4 regions of the Paenibacillus sp. FSL W7-1332 genome follow, and region 4 is predicted to be linked to each of the others. Evidence: predicted binding sites of a transcription regulator. Region 4 holds the regulator's gene; each other region holds the start of a gene.
What was found. The regulator Rex, encoded in region 4, represses fermentation and respiration genes when NADH is low (regulators of the CRP and FNR family bind a similar motif). The targets are predictions, from matches to a motif close to TTGTGAAATATTTCACAA.
Positions count from the first base shown of each region.

Region 1 (4,027 bases), 750 kb from region 4:
TCACTAAGCGTAATCGGAAGTAAATCACAGCCATTCAAGTGAAATTGATCTCGTACCAAGCTGTAACCCGGCTCCTCAACCGCAATGTGCTTAAGTCCTGGCAGTACTCTGGTAAGCAGGCCCATGCTATAGGCCGTGCCGGCGCCGATCACAATTTGATCAGGTGTTGAAATAACCCCTCTGGAATTTCGCAGATATTCCGAAACTACGGTGCGCAGCCCGTATTCGCCCTGCGGATCCCCATACATTCCCATTTCACTCACATGCTGTTCCAGCGCTTCCTTGAGCATTTTATTCCAGGTTCGTACTGGAAAGGACGATTGATCTAAACGAGTGGGATTAAAGTCAATAACACCTTGACCTTGATTCAAGTGCCCGTTGGAATGCATAACTGACATCGTTGTTATGGAGGGGGTCCGCTGTTGATGATGGTGAGATAGTTCCTTGTATGGATTTATGACATATAGCCCCGACCTCGGTTTGCTGATCACATACCCTTCAGACGTTAACATTTGATAAGCCGTCTCGATCGGCGTTTTGCTTATATTGAGCTGAAGCTGGAGGGCACGAACAGAAGGCAATCGTTGTCCGTCGGGAATGACCCCATTACGGATACCCTCACGAATTTGCAGATATAACTGCTGGTATAATGGGAACTCGCTTTGCTCGGGTAGAAGAATATCAAACAAGTGGGACCACCTCAGGCATTATATTAATAAAATTTACTGTCGTAATGGCAGGTATGTTTAATGAATTATACATGAAACTCAGCCTATGTTGCGCATCCTATTCACGAATAGCTTCATTCGGTAACACAACCTTCAGTACATCTGACTTTCATAAACAGATAATAACTGACCATTTCTGTATGATCAGTTTTGTCTTAAGCTAACGTTAACTTGGATGTATCTCAATATGAATCTATTACGTTATGAAAGGACGTATGATCCTATGTCTCATCCCCTCCATCTCCAACATAAAATCGGCCTGGGTTTAACGCCTCTCCAATTCATGGAGAATATGAAGATTCGAGAAATGAAATTGAGCAGAATCCCAAATACGAAGGAATTATTCAGACAAGTCTATGATCGCTTCCAGTGGGAGAACAAAGAGACTGAGGGATTCTTCACTTCTGAGCGAAACCCATTCAACCATCTGCACTGCCTGATTCTCTGTACGGATTGGTGCCCGGATGTCATATGGAATGTACCTGTCCTATTTAGAATATTGGAATATAGCCGAATTCCGTCCGACGTGCTCATCATGGAAGATCATATGGAAACAATGGACCTTTTTCTAACGGATGGCGGACGCGCACAGCCGATTGCTGTCTTCCTCCATGCAAGCACAGGTGAAGTACTCGGAACTTGGGGCGCTCGTCCGGCGTATATCCAGAACGTCATGGACGAGTTCAAGAGGAACCCCCCCGATAAACAAGCTGCATCCTATCAAGAACAACTGGACCAAACGTACAAGAAGATCGGAGAGCTCTACCATGACGGTAATGAATATCAGAGGGTCATGATTCAGGAAATAAGGCAACTGCTTACTTCGTTTATATCTGATAGAATTGCCGATAATAACCTGTGACCGCGTTTGGCATAAGCGTGATCCTCCTCCCCTGATGAAGGTGTATGGTTTCTGACAGTGTCAAAGTTAAAAATGAACACACAGGATGAAATATATCACAATCCCGCTGCTTAAATCTTCCTGAATATGTTATCATTACTATCGATGAAGCGTTAGGGATTCACTGTTCCGGCAGCCTTTTATTAGGGTAATTCATCAGAAGTATACCATTCACCAAATTTCATTAACTCAGTACAAGGGAGCGAAACACTTATGACAAAAAATGAAGCTCAGCGTCCGTCCCGCGTGGTGATCATCGGTACAGGAGCTGTGGGAGCAACGACTGCGTACACCTTATTCTTACGCGAAAGAGTATCTGAACTGGTATTAATCGATGCGAACCATGACAAAGCGCTTGGTGAAGCCTTGGATATGAATCACGGCCTCCCCTTTGCCGGAGGCGTCAAGCTGTGGGCTGGAGATTACAGCGATTGCAAGGATGCAGACATCATTGTCATTGCCGCAGGCTCCAACCAAAGACCCGGCGAGACGCGAATTGACTTATTGAAGCGAAATACGGCGATATTTGACGATATTATCCAAAACATCGTGAAATACAATGACCACGGCATCATTCTTGTGGCTACGAATCCGGTGGATATTCTCTCTTACGTCACGTTGAAGAAGAGCGGCTTCCCAGTCAATCGCGTGATCGGCTCCGGCACCTTGCTGGATAGCGCCCGTTTCCGGTATTTGATTGGTCAAAACAAAGGCATTAATCCGCGCAGCATTCACGCCCATATCGTCGGGGAACACGGTGATTCCGAATTGCCGCTCTGGAGCATTGCCAACATCGCGGGGATCGGAATCGATCTGACTGACGGTGAAAAAGAAGATATTTTCGACCGCACCAAGAATGCGGCTTATGAAATCATTAACGCCAAGGGTTCCACCTCCTATGCAATCGCATTGGCGCTCGATCGGATCATCGTCTCCATTTTGCAAAACGAAGGTTCCGTTCTCAATGTATCCACACTGCTCACGGACTACCACGGTGTGTCTGATGTATACTTAGGCGTACCTTGTGTGGTTGATCGTACAGGCGTTCGGGAAATTCTGAATCTCGAGTTTAATGACGAGGAACTAACCCAATTTCATGCATCTGCTAACAAACTGAAAGAGCAGATCTCCAACATTTTAGAGTAATACAAAACAAGGCTTTCCGGATGTGTGATTCGGGAAGCCTTGTTCTTTTGGCTGAGGAGCGATGACATTACGTTGTAGCTAGCAAATCAGTTCGTGGCATAAATAGAAAAGGCGCTGTAAAGCAGAAGCAATCCCATCGATATATTAAACGGGCGCTCATATCGGGATAACAGATGCTGGAACAGCGAACCGAATAGCGCCCAGGTCATGTTGGCACAAATGCCGACAATCGTGAGCAATAACGAGTAGGATATCAACTGTGCATGGGAAGTAGAGATCGGCATGACGAAGGTCGATACAGCTGTTATCCCGTATAAAATAACCTTCGGATTCATGAACTGGAAGATGAACCCGAAATAAAAGGTATTGAATCCACGTGCCTTATCATCTGCATGAGGGGGCTTGCTCTGCATGATTTTTATGGCAAGATAGATCAGATACAAGCATCCGATGATATTCATAACAAACCTGATCTTCGGGATGAATGGATATAATACCAGATTGAAATAGCTGGACAACAGCATAATGACCAAGCATCCAGCTGCTACCCCTCCGATAAAGCGCATCGTTTTCTTAAATCCGTGGCTCCGTGCATTCGTCATCGAAATGATGTTGTTGGGTCCGGGCGTAAATGACGCGACAATCGCATAGGTCAACAGCGAAACGATGAACACGCGCTCCCTCCTTTCGCGTATGTTATAGTAGTGATAATTGTACGTTATAACGTCCGTGCGTTATGATTATACAATATGTATGTTATAACGCACAATCTAAAAAAGGCGGTGTATGATGTTGAAGCCGATTCATTTAATATTGGCGAATAATATGAAGCTGCTAAGAGAGCAAAGGAAGCTAAGCCTGGATAAAGTCGCGGAGATGACTGGGATCAGCAAAACGATGCTGGGCCAGATCGAACGAGGAGAATCGAGTCCCTCTATAACAACCGTCTGGAAAATCGCGAACGGGTTAAAGCTTTCTTTTACGTCTTTGATTAATGAGCCTCAATCCGAAACGGTCGTGGTATCCCAAGAAGAGGTGCAAGCGCTGGTGGAGGATCACGGAAAAGTTCGAATTTATCCTTTTTTCCCTTTTGAGGAAGGGCGGCGATTTGAAATGTATTCGTTAGAAATGGACTGTGGCGGTTATTTAAGTGCAGATGCTCATATCGAAGGGACGGAGGAGTTTATTACCGTATTCGAAGGGGAGATCACCATTCGTATCGATCATGAGGAATATACGGTAAAGCAAGGGG
Region 1 is NZ_CP150209.1:3,442,809-3,446,835, reverse strand. Features, by position in the region: gene MKX98_RS15355 (PLP-dependent aminotransferase family protein) at 1-689, opposite strand, end outside; gene MKX98_RS15350 (thioredoxin family protein) at 1,012-1,590, shown strand; gene MKX98_RS15345 (L-lactate dehydrogenase) at 1,843-2,775, shown strand; gene MKX98_RS15340 (LysE family transporter) at 2,862-3,449, opposite strand; gene MKX98_RS15335 (XRE family transcriptional regulator) at 3,568-4,027, shown strand, end outside.
Region 1: a site for Rex is predicted at 1,674-1,691, ahead of MKX98_RS15345 (L-lactate dehydrogenase). Genes of this name have one in related genera too.

Region 2 (4,027 bases), 670 kb from region 4:
ATCAGGATACGTTCTTTGTGAACAATGCCGGGAAACGGGTGTATGTGAAGAACAGTTATATTGAAGGAGCGGTGGATTTTATCTATGGACCTGGAATCGCCGTGTTTGACCAGAGCGTCATTCACAATGTCCGTTCAGGCGGATATATTACCGCTGCCAGCACGCCGGAAAATCAGCCCTACGGATATTTGTTCCTCAACAGCAAGATTACAGGAGCGGACGGAATCGAAGATGTCTACCTCGGGCGACCATGGAGACCCTTTGCCCATGTGCTGTTCATGAACACGGAAATGGAAGGAATCGTGCACGATAAAGGCTGGCATAACTGGGGACGACCGGATAACGAGAAAACCGCCAAATACTATGAATATAACAATACCGGACCTGGTGCGGCAGCCGAAGCCCGCGCGAATTGGTCGAAGCAGCTCACGCCGGAGGAAGCGAATCTGTACACGATTCCAATGATGATGAAGGGATCGGATGGTTGGGATCCGACTAGAATGCCTGTTCTTCCGCAGCCTTACGGGGAAGAAGACAATACAGCTCCGCACACATCGTCCCAAATAACACCTGAAACACCGAACGGCCTGAACGGCTGGTATACGGTGCCGGTTACCATTGAATTGAGTGCGGAAGACGACGGTTCAACTGTTACCGAAACCGTCTACAGTTTAGGCGGTATCACCTGGACTCCTTACTCGGGGCCGATCGTTCTGGACCGGGAAGCGGCCGCGGCTGCGATATACTATCGCTCCGTCAACGCTGCAGGTCTTGAGGAAAGCATCCGATCCATTGTATTGAACATGGATCTGTCCCCACCGGATATTCACGTAGAAACACCGGTACAGGAGGGAGGATGGAATGTCTCCAGGGATTGGACGCCGATCATTGAAATGAGCGATTCCGTTTCCGGCGTCGACGACAGCCGGACGGTTATCAAGCTGGACGGTAATCCCGTTCAACCCGGTGAAGCCATCCCGCTGTATCAGCTCCCGCTCGGGAGTCATGTCTTAACCGTTGAAGGAGCAGATCTTGCGGGCAATACGTCAGTAGCTGAGATTGAATTTCAGACGGTTACGAGCACCGGCGATATGATCGCTTTGATCGAACGGTTCCTGAGCAGCGGAGAGATTGGGAATGCCGGTATCGCCAACAGTTTGACGAAGAAGCTGGAGAAGGGAAATATGGATAGCTTTGAGAACGAGGTCCGGGCACAGCGGGGCAAACATGTGTCAGAACTGGCGGCGGACATCCTGCTGCGGCATGCCGAGGCATTAAGATAAGAGATTATATAAGTTCTAAAGCCCTCAAATTTTGAATCACGCTGGATATCATGATGCTTTTATTCCAGAATCCACAAAACAGGGATGATGAGATCCCTGTTTTTGTGCTGCTCTGGCTCCCGTAGTTCTCGGATCCTGAACGTTCACATAGTGTTCCATTTCAGTATGACTGCAATCACATGTACGGAGACAGGAGTTTCATATACTTGGGTTGTAAGAGTGAAATAGTTCACAAAGATGGGGTTTAGTCTAAGGAGGTTTGACTATGAGTTCATTCACGCTTCAGAGCCAGGTATCCGATATTGTTACATCCATCCCGCAAACGGCGGATTTATTCCGATCACTCCGGATTGATTTTTGTTGTGGAGGGCAGGTGCCACTGGAAGAAGCAGCTAAACAGCGTAATTTGGAACCTGCCGCCGTACTGGAGAAGGTTCAAACCCTGGAGAACAAGTTTGCCGATTATCAGGAAAGCCGTCCGGCTTCACTGAGGGAATCCGAACTGATTGAATACATCCAGCATAAACATCATGCCTTCTTGCGGGATGAATTACCTGCTTTAACGCCGTATGTGACGAAGTTGGCACGCGTTCATGGAGAGCATCATCCCGAGCTTCTCCGGGTGCAGGAGCTTTTCTCGGATCTGAAAAAAGAACTGCTGGAGCATACGATGGATGAGGACGAGCATGTATTCCCGCTTATCTTGAAATTTGTTGCAGAGCCTAACCACCAAGCTGCAGCGGAGCTTAAGCCGCATGTGTCTGAGCTGGAAGATGAACATGCTCACGCCGGCAGATTGCTTCAAGAGCTCAGGGAAGTAACCGCTGATTTCGAACTTCCGTCGGATGCCTGCGGCACGTATCGGCTGGTCTATCAACGGTTGGCCATGCTTGAAAAGGACACCTTCGAGCATATCCATCTGGAAAACAACATCTTGTTTGAGCGGATTCGCGAAGCGGTATAACATTGGTTAGAACCCCTTCTAAGCTGGGTGATGTATTGCTCGGATGACGATCGAACGTGTAAAATAACGCCCTAACAATAACGCCCTAACCTTATGGTTAGGGCGTTATTGTTTTGTCATGATTAGCGTGCAGACTCCTTCCCCGGGAGGGAGAAGAGGTCAAATAAAATTCACTTAACTATTCCCTGTATTCAGTCGATAAATATATCAGTTGGAATTATTCGACACAGGAGGGCGCATATGGATTATTCGAAATTGGGAAAACAATTCATAGGCGGGGTATGGCGAGACGGTAAAAGCGGTAAAACGCTGCCTGACATCAATCCATATAATGATGAGGTCATTACGGCTTTTCAAATCGCGAGTGTTGCAGACATTGATGATGCCTATCAGGCTGCCTACCAAGCTAAGCTGGAATGGGACAAGGTTAACCCTTACCGTAAACGCGACATCCTTGAAAATGCGGTTAAATATATGGAGTCGCATGAGGAAGATATTACGTCCATTATTGTTCAGGAGCTGGGCGGAACGCGTCTGAAGGCGGCATTCGAGATCGGTCTTGTGAAAAATATGATTAAGGAAGCGGCAACGTTTCCCCTAAGAATGGAGGGAAAGATTTTACCATCCACTGAAGATGGCAAGGAGAACCGACTGTATCGGATCCCGGCTGGCGTGGTTGGGGTAATCAGTCCATTTAACTTTCCTTTCTTCTTGTCCATGAAGTCCGTCGCCCCGGCATTAGGTGCCGGCAACGGCGTCGTGCTGAAGCCGCATGAGGATTCGCCGATTACGGGTGGAACGCTGATCGGCAAGATTTTCGAAGAAGCGGGTATACCGAAGGGCCTGTTGAATGTAGTGGTGACAGATATCAAGGAGATTGGCGATGCGTTCGTTGAGCATCCGATTCCGAGAATCATTTCTTTCACGGGTTCGACTAAGGTTGGAAGCCATATTGGCCAGCTGGCCGTCAAGCACTTCAAAAAGCCGCTGCTGGAGCTCGGCGGGAACAGCGCGTTCATTATCCTGGAAGATGCTGATATCGATTACGCGGTACAAGCGGCAACGTTCAGCAGATTCACGCATCAAGGCCAGATCTGTATGTCGGCCAACCGGATTCTTGTACAGAAGCCGATCTATCAGGAATTTGTAGATAAATATAAAGAGAAGGTCTCTACCCTTACAACAGGTGATCCAAGCGATCCGCAGACCATTATCGGGCCCGTCATCAACCATCGGCAGGCAGAAACGCTGGAGAAGCTGATTGAGAAGGGGATTGAGCAAGGTGCAGTTCCACTGGTACGGGGTAAAATCACCGGCAGAATGGTGGAGCCTACCGTCCTCGTCAATGTCAAACCGGATATGGAGGTAGCGCAAGAGGAATTGTTCGGCCCGGTAGTATGTATCATCCCGTTCGAAACGGAAGAGGAAGGAATCGAGATCGCCAACGATACACGATTTGGGCTTAGCGGGGCTATTCACACCTCCAATCTGGAACGCGGGGTAGAACTGGCGAAGAAGGTCCATACAGGTATGATCCATGTGAACGATGTCACGATTAACGACGAGCCGATTGTAGCATTTGGCGGAGAGAAGCAGTCGGGATTGGGTCGTCTGAATGGGGAGTGGAGCCTGGATGAATTTACGACCATGAAGTGGATATCGGTTCATTACGGACAAAGGAAATTCCCGTATTAAGGGTTGGGGGAGATAGGCATGAATAATGTGACTGAAGAGCAAACACAGCATGAGCTGATCAGCGCCTTTGTAAAGGTAGCTCCAT
Region 2 is NZ_CP150209.1:3,357,530-3,361,556, forward strand. Features, by position in the region: gene MKX98_RS14945 (pectinesterase family protein) at 1-1,283, shown strand, start outside; gene ric (iron-sulfur cluster repair di-iron protein) at 1,549-2,247, shown strand; gene MKX98_RS14955 (aldehyde dehydrogenase family protein) at 2,488-3,942, shown strand; gene MKX98_RS14960 (methyl-accepting chemotaxis protein) at 3,961-4,027, shown strand, end outside.
Region 2: a site for Rex is predicted at 1,501-1,518, ahead of ric (iron-sulfur cluster repair di-iron protein). Genes of this name have one in related genera too.

Region 3 (4,027 bases), 170 kb from region 4:
CGTTATACGCTATTCGAGGATGCAAGACCAGTGATCAGCAAATAGAAGAGGGAGGAACCTGCTTTCCTCTAGCCGCCTGAGCATATAGAGCTTATTGCAGTATGGATCGGAATAGACAAGAGAAGTGGAGGCTGCATGTTATGGAAACCGAAAGATTTATTACGGTAGGAAATGAAAATGATTTTCTGTCACAGCTCGGAAGGGTGGTCCATCTCGGAGACCGGGAGATTGCCGTCTTCCGGACTTCGGATCATCAATGGTTTGCGCTGGACAATCAAAGCCCGCATCCCAAAGGAGGGCCACTCTCGGAAGCCATCGTATCCGGGCACTACATCTACGATCCGTTATACGATTGGAAGATCGAGCTTTCAACCGGGCTCGTACAGGCTCCGGATCAAGGCCAGGTTCGTGTATACCCGATTCGCACCGTGGACGGGAAGGTTGAGGTGGCTGTTTAAGGCCAGATCTCGCATATTAAACAGACGAAATCAAGGGGTGGTATCCCATGTTTAAAACGGATGTGGAAGCCGTTGTTAATGCCGCCGTCGGGAAAAAGGAGCAGATGAATCATAATCTGCTGCGCTATATGGTATCGGCTATGCTGGCCGGCGCGTATGTCGGCATTGGAATTGTATTGATCTTTAAGTTGGGGGCGCCGCTCGCGGCTGCCGGTTCGCCCTTCCAATCCCTCGTCATGGGAGCGGCATTCGGGATCGCGCTCACGTTGGTGGTGTTCGCAGGATCAGAGCTGTTTACCGGGAATCATATGTTTTTTACGATAAGCACATTATCCGGTCGAACGACAATGGGGGATACGCTGAAGAACTGGGTGCTCGTGTTTATCGGCAATCTGGCCGGAGCGATTCTGCTCAGCTATCTGGTGTATGCTTCCGGCCTGTTCAAAGGCCTGCCGCCGGACCATCTCATCTTCACGGCTGCCGCCAAGAAAATGAATGATCCGTTTATGGAGCTGTTCTTCCGAGGCATCTTGTGTAACTGGCTTGTCTGTCTGGCCTTGTGGATGGGGATTCGGGCCAAAGGAGAAACGACCAAGCTGATCTTAATATGGTGGTGTCTGTTTGCCTTCATTGCGACAGGGTACGAGCATAGTGTAGCCAATATGACACTTCTGACGCTCGCGACGATATTGCCGGGGCATCCCGAGACCATTTCCATCGGCGGTTGGATCAGCAACATGGTGCCGGTCACGCTGGGGAACATTCTTGGCGGCGGATTGTTTGTGGGGATGGCGTATTGGTTTATCTCGTCGGGAAAAGGGAGCAAGCAAAAGAAGGTTGCATAGTAGGCATCATAGAAAAGGGGCTGCTCATAAAGTGGGTTTACTCACTTGATATACAGCCGAAAAGAAGCGGTCGACCAAACGGTTGACCGCTTCTTTCATTTGTCTAGTTAAAGTGAGGGATCTGCACGGAACGTCTCCTAACAAAAAAAGAGGGATCCCGTCGGGCACATACATAAAAAGCCGTCCCTTCAGTTCAATGACTGAACAGGACAGCTATATGAATCTTGTCTTCCAATCCTTACCGATGTTCCACCAGGTCAATCGCACCAAGCACAATATGAGCCAGTCCGAAGCCGAGAATACCGGTTGCGGCAAGTTTATACTTGCTGCCAAGCAGAGCGGCACCCGAAGCAGAAACCACAGTTCCAAGAACAGCAGGAATCAAACCTTCACGCATGCTGAGCACTCCCTTTATTTTGGTTTGGAAAGACAAGGTTATTGTAAGCAGATGACTGTATATTATGCACTGAAGGGAGGCCGATTAAATCCGGCAGATTTCGTTCGGACACAACTCGCAATGGCAGATTTCCTGCAGCATCGGAAGATCTTTAATGACAATCATCCCGCCGGCATATTCGATAGCATCTTTTTTGCGCAGGTCACTCAGCATCCGGTTCACGCTTTCGCGGGTTGCGCCAATCATGTTCGATAGATCGGTGTGGGTAATCTTCTTGTTGATGAGAATAGTATCATCCGCTTGATGCTGCCCGTAGGTGTTGCTCAGCCGGATGAGTGTCGATGTTAAAGCGCCGGGCTTGCCGTACATCATGAGATCCCGAAATTTGGTCTGGGTGATGCGGTGGTGAATGCCCATCCACTTCATAAAATCAATGGCGAAGTCGCAGTGCTGACAGATCAGCAGCTCCAGATCCTTGTGCTCGATGACACCGACAACACTATCCTCAAGCACCTCTGCCGAGAAACTGTGATTGTTGCTGAAGAATGGATCGGCTTGCCCGACCATGTCTCCCGGATGGTACATATATAGAATCAGTTCTTTGCCTTCATCGGTCGATTTGGTTAATTTGATTCTTCCTTGTTTAACGTAGTACAGCTTGTCGGCGAAATCGCCTTCCCAGAACAAATGGGATCCTTCAGGGAGTACCCTTTCCTTCATGCTGACCAGCAGACGGTTGCGGTTTTGCTCCGAGAAGCACTGCGTGTTCCCTAAGTTTTCGATTTCCATTACATGGTCTACAGTATTCATGTTGGTATCCCCTAACATCCTAAAATTTGATCTGTTTAATCTTTAAATACATTATAACGTGAAAACATTCACTTTTGGGGGAGAATAAGAGGGAAATCGTGGCGAATTTTCAAACTTTGTGATCTCTTTCACTTGAAAGGAGGGGGAGACAGGTGTAAATCACACAGAAAAGATAAATACTTATATTGTGAAATAATTCACATGAAATTAAAAACAGCTGTGTTACGATCAAAGCGTAGAAAGAAACATGAATCATGGGAGGATGAGAGATATGGCTGTGAGCAAAGGAACGGTGGAAGTAAAAGGACAAACAGCGTCGGAGTACATTCAGGGGCTGATTGACAAGGCGAATCGGGCCAAAGAAAAGTTTATGGAATTGAATCAGGAGCAAGTCGACGGGATTGTACAGGCCATGGCCATGGCAGGTCTTGAGAAGCACATGCAGCTGGCGAAAATGGCGGTTGAGGAAACCGGACGCGGCGTGTACGAAGACAAGATCATCAAAAACCTGTTTGCCACGGAGTATATCCACAACAGCATTAAATACGACAAAACCGTGGGTATCATTGAAGACAACGCCTATGACAGCTTTCAAAAAATAGCAGAACCGATCGGGATTATCATGGGGATAACACCGGTAACCAATCCGACCTCCACGACGATATTCAAGGCACTGATCTCCATTAAAACAAGAAACCCGATCATCTTCGGATTCCATCCATCCGCGCAGGCCTGCAGCAAGGAAGCCGCACGGATACTGCGGGATGCTGCCGTGAAGCAAGGTGCTCCTGCCGATTGCATCCAGTGGATCGAAGCTCCTTCCATGGATAAAACCAATGCGCTGATGAATCATCCTGACGTTGCCTGCATTCTGGCTACAGGCGGTTCGGCGATGGTCAAAGCGGCATACAGCTGCGGCAAGCCTGCCCTGGGCGTTGGACCAGGAAACGTGCCTTGCTTTATTGAGAAGAGCGCGGATTTGGATCAGGCAGTGAACGATTTGATTTTGTCCAAAACCTTTGATAACGGCATGATCTGCGCTTCCGAGCAGGCTGTCATTATCGAGGAGCCTATATATCATACAGTGAAGAAAAAAATGATTGCCAGCGGCTGTTATTTTGTCAACAAGGAAGAGCTGGCGAAACTGACTGCGCATGCGATGGTATCGGATAAATGTGCGGTAAATCCTACTATCGTCGGACAGCCGGCAACTAAGATAGCCGAGGCTTGCGGATTCGAGGTACCGGAAAGCACCAAGATCCTGGTCGCCGAGCTGGAGGGAGTCGGACCTGCCTACCCGTTGTCTGCCGAGAAGCTTAGCCCGGTGCTGGCCTGCTATAAAGTGAAAGATGCGGAAGAGGGCATCACGCGCGCTGAAGAGATGGTTGCTTTTGGCGGCATGGGCCACTCGTCGGTAATCCATTCGCACAATGAGGACATCATCATGAAATTCTCGGATCGGATGAAAACCTGCCGTATCCTGGTGAATCAGCCATCTTCGCAAGGCGGTATCGGCG
Region 3 is NZ_CP150209.1:2,518,839-2,522,865, forward strand. Features, by position in the region: gene nirB (nitrite reductase large subunit NirB) at 1-45, shown strand, start outside; gene nirD (nitrite reductase small subunit NirD) at 141-458, shown strand; gene MKX98_RS11025 (formate/nitrite transporter family protein) at 506-1,303, shown strand; gene MKX98_RS11030 (asparagine synthase) at 1,542-1,700, opposite strand; gene MKX98_RS11035 (Crp/Fnr family transcriptional regulator) at 1,785-2,510, opposite strand; gene adhE (bifunctional acetaldehyde-CoA/alcohol dehydrogenase) at 2,782-4,027, shown strand, end outside.
Region 3: a site for Rex is predicted at 2,696-2,713, ahead of adhE (bifunctional acetaldehyde-CoA/alcohol dehydrogenase). Genes of this name have one in related genera too.

Region 4 (4,027 bases):
ATTGTTTTTTGACAAAAAACAAAGCGTGATCCTGACATCGGCGACCTTGTCGGTGGACAAATCGTTTCAGTTCATGATCGAGAACTTGGGTCTTCAGGAAGCGGCAGATAACGGCAACCTGAACACGGTCCTGCTGCCGTCCCCGTTTAATTACAGGGAGCAGGCTCTCCTTGTTGTGCCGCGCGATTTTCCGAGCGTGAAGGGCTCGGTCGGGGATGCACTCTTTGTGAATACACTTGTGCAATCATTAGCTGATACGGCCATCGCAACGCATGGTCGCATGCTTGTCCTGTTCACCTCGTACCGCATGCTGCGTCAGGTGCATGAGCCCTTGAAGGAGGCGCTGGGATCCAGCGATATTACGGTACTGGGACAAGGGATGGACGGAACCAGCCGTACCAAGTTAATCCGGAGATTCCAGGATAGCAGCGCTTCGGTTCTGCTGGGCACCAGCTCCTTCTGGGAAGGAGTAGATATACCCGGTGAGGCGCTCACCTGCCTTGCCATCGTCCGGCTGCCGTTCCAGCCGCCGAATCACCCTCTGGTCGAAGCCAAGAGCGAGCTTCTGCAGCAGCAGAAGAAGAACCCGTTCATGAAGCTTTCGGTTCCGCAAGCGGTCATTCGCTTCAAACAGGGATTTGGCCGACTGGTACGGACCGCGCAGGATAAGGGGATTGTCATCGTTTACGATACTCGGGTCATTGAATCCTATTACGGGAAGTATTTCTTATATTCCTTGCCTGGACCGAAGATGGAGCACATGCCGACAGAGGGGATCGTTCCCCGAATTTCGAAATGGCTGCAGGAAGAGGCAGGCATAGGGAACCAAGCTGAATAAAGTGAAACCATGAACGAGCACAAACAAATGTAGATATTAACCTATTATTAGGGGGAGCATGCATGAAATCGGAAAAAATTTCGGAAGCCGTGGTCCGCAGATTACCTGTATACTTGCGCTATTTGAATGAGCTTCAGAAAAGGGAGGTCTCCACGGTTTCCTCCCAGGAACTGGGGCAGAAACTGGACCTCAATCCTGCTCAAATTCGTAAGGACCTAGCGTATTTCGGTGATTTTGGACGGAAAGGGATCGGATATGACGTATCTTATCTGATCGAGAAAATTCGCCAGATTCTAAAGCTGGACCAGAAGATCAATGTCGCATTGATTGGGGCCGGTAATCTTGGACATGCATTATCGAATTACAATGCATTTCTGAAGGACAATATGAAGATTGTGGCGGTTTTCGATTCGTATTCTCCCAAAGTTGGTATGAAAATTAACAATTTGGTCGTACAGCCGATGGAGGAACTGGAGAAGACGGTTCATGAGTACGGCATTCGTATCGGGATTATCACCGTTCCGGATTTTGAGGCGCAGAATGTAGCGAATCAACTTATCGCGGCAGGCATCGAGGCTATCCTGAATTTTGCGCCGACCATCCTGAAAGCTCCACCCCATATCCGGATCCATACGGCAGATTTTACTACGGATTTGCAGAGTTTGGCCTATTATTTGGATAACGGCAAGGAGGATGCAGCACATGACGACAACGAAGTGGATGGTTAAAAACGGAACGTTTGCGGTACTAGAGGAAGGCAGATCCGTGTTACGTGGATATATGGTCGTGGAGAACGACCGGATCACTTACCTGGGTGAAGAAGAGCCGACTGTCCAAGAGGGAACAGAAATCATCGACGGAACCCATCTGTTTTTCCTGCCTGGATTGGTGAATACGCACGGACATGCGGCCATGTCGCTTCTTCGCGGGTATGGCGACGATCTGGCACTGCAAGTATGGCTTCAGGAAAAAATGTGGCCGATGGAAGCCAAATTCACGGCCGACGATGTATACTGGGGAACCTCGCTCTCCGTGCTGGAGATGATTAAAGGCGGAACCACGACATTTGTGGATATGTATGATCATATGGATCAGGTTGCAAAGGTAGTAGAGGACTCAGGCATGCGCGGCGTTCTGACGCGCGGTGTCATCGGATTATGTCCGCCTGAGGTGCAGCAGCAGAAGCTGGAAGAGGCGGTTGCATTCGCGAAAGACTGGCATGGTCAGGCTGACGGTAGAATTACGACGATGATCTCACCGCATGCACCCTATACGTGCCCGCCGGATTTCATCGAAAAATTCGTGCAAGCGTCACATGATTTGAATCTGCCTTTGCATACGCATATGTCCGAAACGGAAACGGAAGTAGCTCAGAACGTAAATGACTACGGACTTCGCCCTGTTGCCCATCTAGAGAAGCTTGGCATGTTCTCCCGTCCAACGCTGCTTGCGCATGCCGTCCATCTGACCGATGAAGAAATCGAAATTCTGGCCAAACATCAAGTTATGGTTTCGCATAATCCAGGCAGCAATTTGAAGCTTGCCAGCGGCATCGCTCGCGTGCCTGCACTGCTGAAAGCCGGGGTCACCGTGTCTTTGGGTACCGATGGACCTGCCAGCAATAATAATCTGGATATGTTTGAAGAGATGCGGCTCGCCGCACTGATCCATAAAGGAGTAAGCGGGGATCCAACCGCAATTCCAGCATCCGAAGCGCTTCGGATGGGTACAGAATATGGAGCCAAGTCAGCCTTCCTTACGGATATTGGTACGCTTGCGGTAGGCATGAAGGCAGATATGATCGCACTGAACACGGATCAGGCGCACTTCCTTCCGAAGACGGATTACATTTCTCATGCTATCTACTCCGCCAGTGCGAAGGATGTAGAGCATGTATGGGTTGACGGCAAGCAGGTAGTGAAGAATGGCGCGAGTCTCACTCTCGATGAGGAACGTATCCGCCGGGAAGCGCAGCGTGCCTTTGAGCGTCTTACAACCCTCTAGGGAATAATCAAGGGGAGCGAGGAAGACGGATTTGAAGAAAAAAACGAAGTGGATATTGCTGAGTGTATCCGGCGTGCTGCTGTTACTGCTTGGTTTACAGCTCTATTATTCATATGTGATGAAAGATGCTTGGAATGAAGAAAGAATGGCAATTGCTGCCGCCAAACAGCATGGCCAATTGGTTACGTCCGGGAAGACCTATAAATCGGTGTGGGGCGAGGACAATAACTATTGGGTGATAAGCGGGAAGGATCAGGACAATCAAGATCGTATGGTATGGGTGAAATTTACGGATGACAACGTACCTGTTGAAGGTGCCGACGCTGTCCAATCCGTTTTGTTGAATACGGGGTTGTCAGAAGACCAGATGCGGGAGCAGATTTATAACGAATTGCCTGGCGCAGAAATTAAGCGGCTGCTGCCTGGAATGTATGAGGGCGAGTATGCCTGGCAGCTGCAGTATGAACACAACGGTCAGCGCGGTTATCGGTTTTATCGTTTTCAAGACGGTAACACCATCGGTAATGACATTATTCTTCCAAATCAATAAATAAGAAGTAGAGAGGGGCCCTTTAATATTCGCGGGTTCCTCTCTTATTTTCTCTATAATTGTAAGCGTATTCAGAAATAATATGGAAAAACTGTTCTAAATATTTTCACAGACATGCATGAAAAAGTATATAAGATGTGATATACTCATACTTGTACAAAATGAGCATATAAACTACATGCATCCCTATATATCGTTGTTATATGTATTATTGTATTGCAACATGATAGACAAAATTTCATACAGAAATGAAGGAGGAACTTCATGAAACTACGCATTGTACCTATCGTGCTGACTGTCGTGATCTCAGCATCGGTTCTCTTTGGCGGATGGTTTCTGTATCGGCAGATGGCTTTGCAAAATCCGCTGGCCAATGTTGTGTCACAATATGACGGCGTTAAGGATTCACATATAGATATTAAACAGAATACCGTTACTTTGAATCTTGATTTGGCTCCGGATACAAATTTGCAAGGCTTAGTCCAGCATATTAAGAAGGAAGGCAAGTCTGTGATTGGCAATCGGGAATTGAAAATCCAGGTGGAGGATCATTCCTCGGAAGCACTGGATCAATGGTGGGAGAAGGCGATGCTGTCAGTCGCTGAAGCGATGGATAATAAGCAGTATACCGATAT
Region 4 is NZ_CP150209.1:2,688,037-2,692,063, forward strand. Features, by position in the region: gene dinG (ATP-dependent DNA helicase DinG) at 1-838, shown strand, start outside; gene MKX98_RS11930 (redox-sensing transcriptional repressor Rex) at 901-1,566, shown strand; gene MKX98_RS11935 (amidohydrolase) at 1,541-2,842, shown strand; gene MKX98_RS11940 (DUF5590 domain-containing protein) at 2,874-3,392, shown strand; gene MKX98_RS11945 (hypothetical protein) at 3,657-4,027, shown strand, end outside.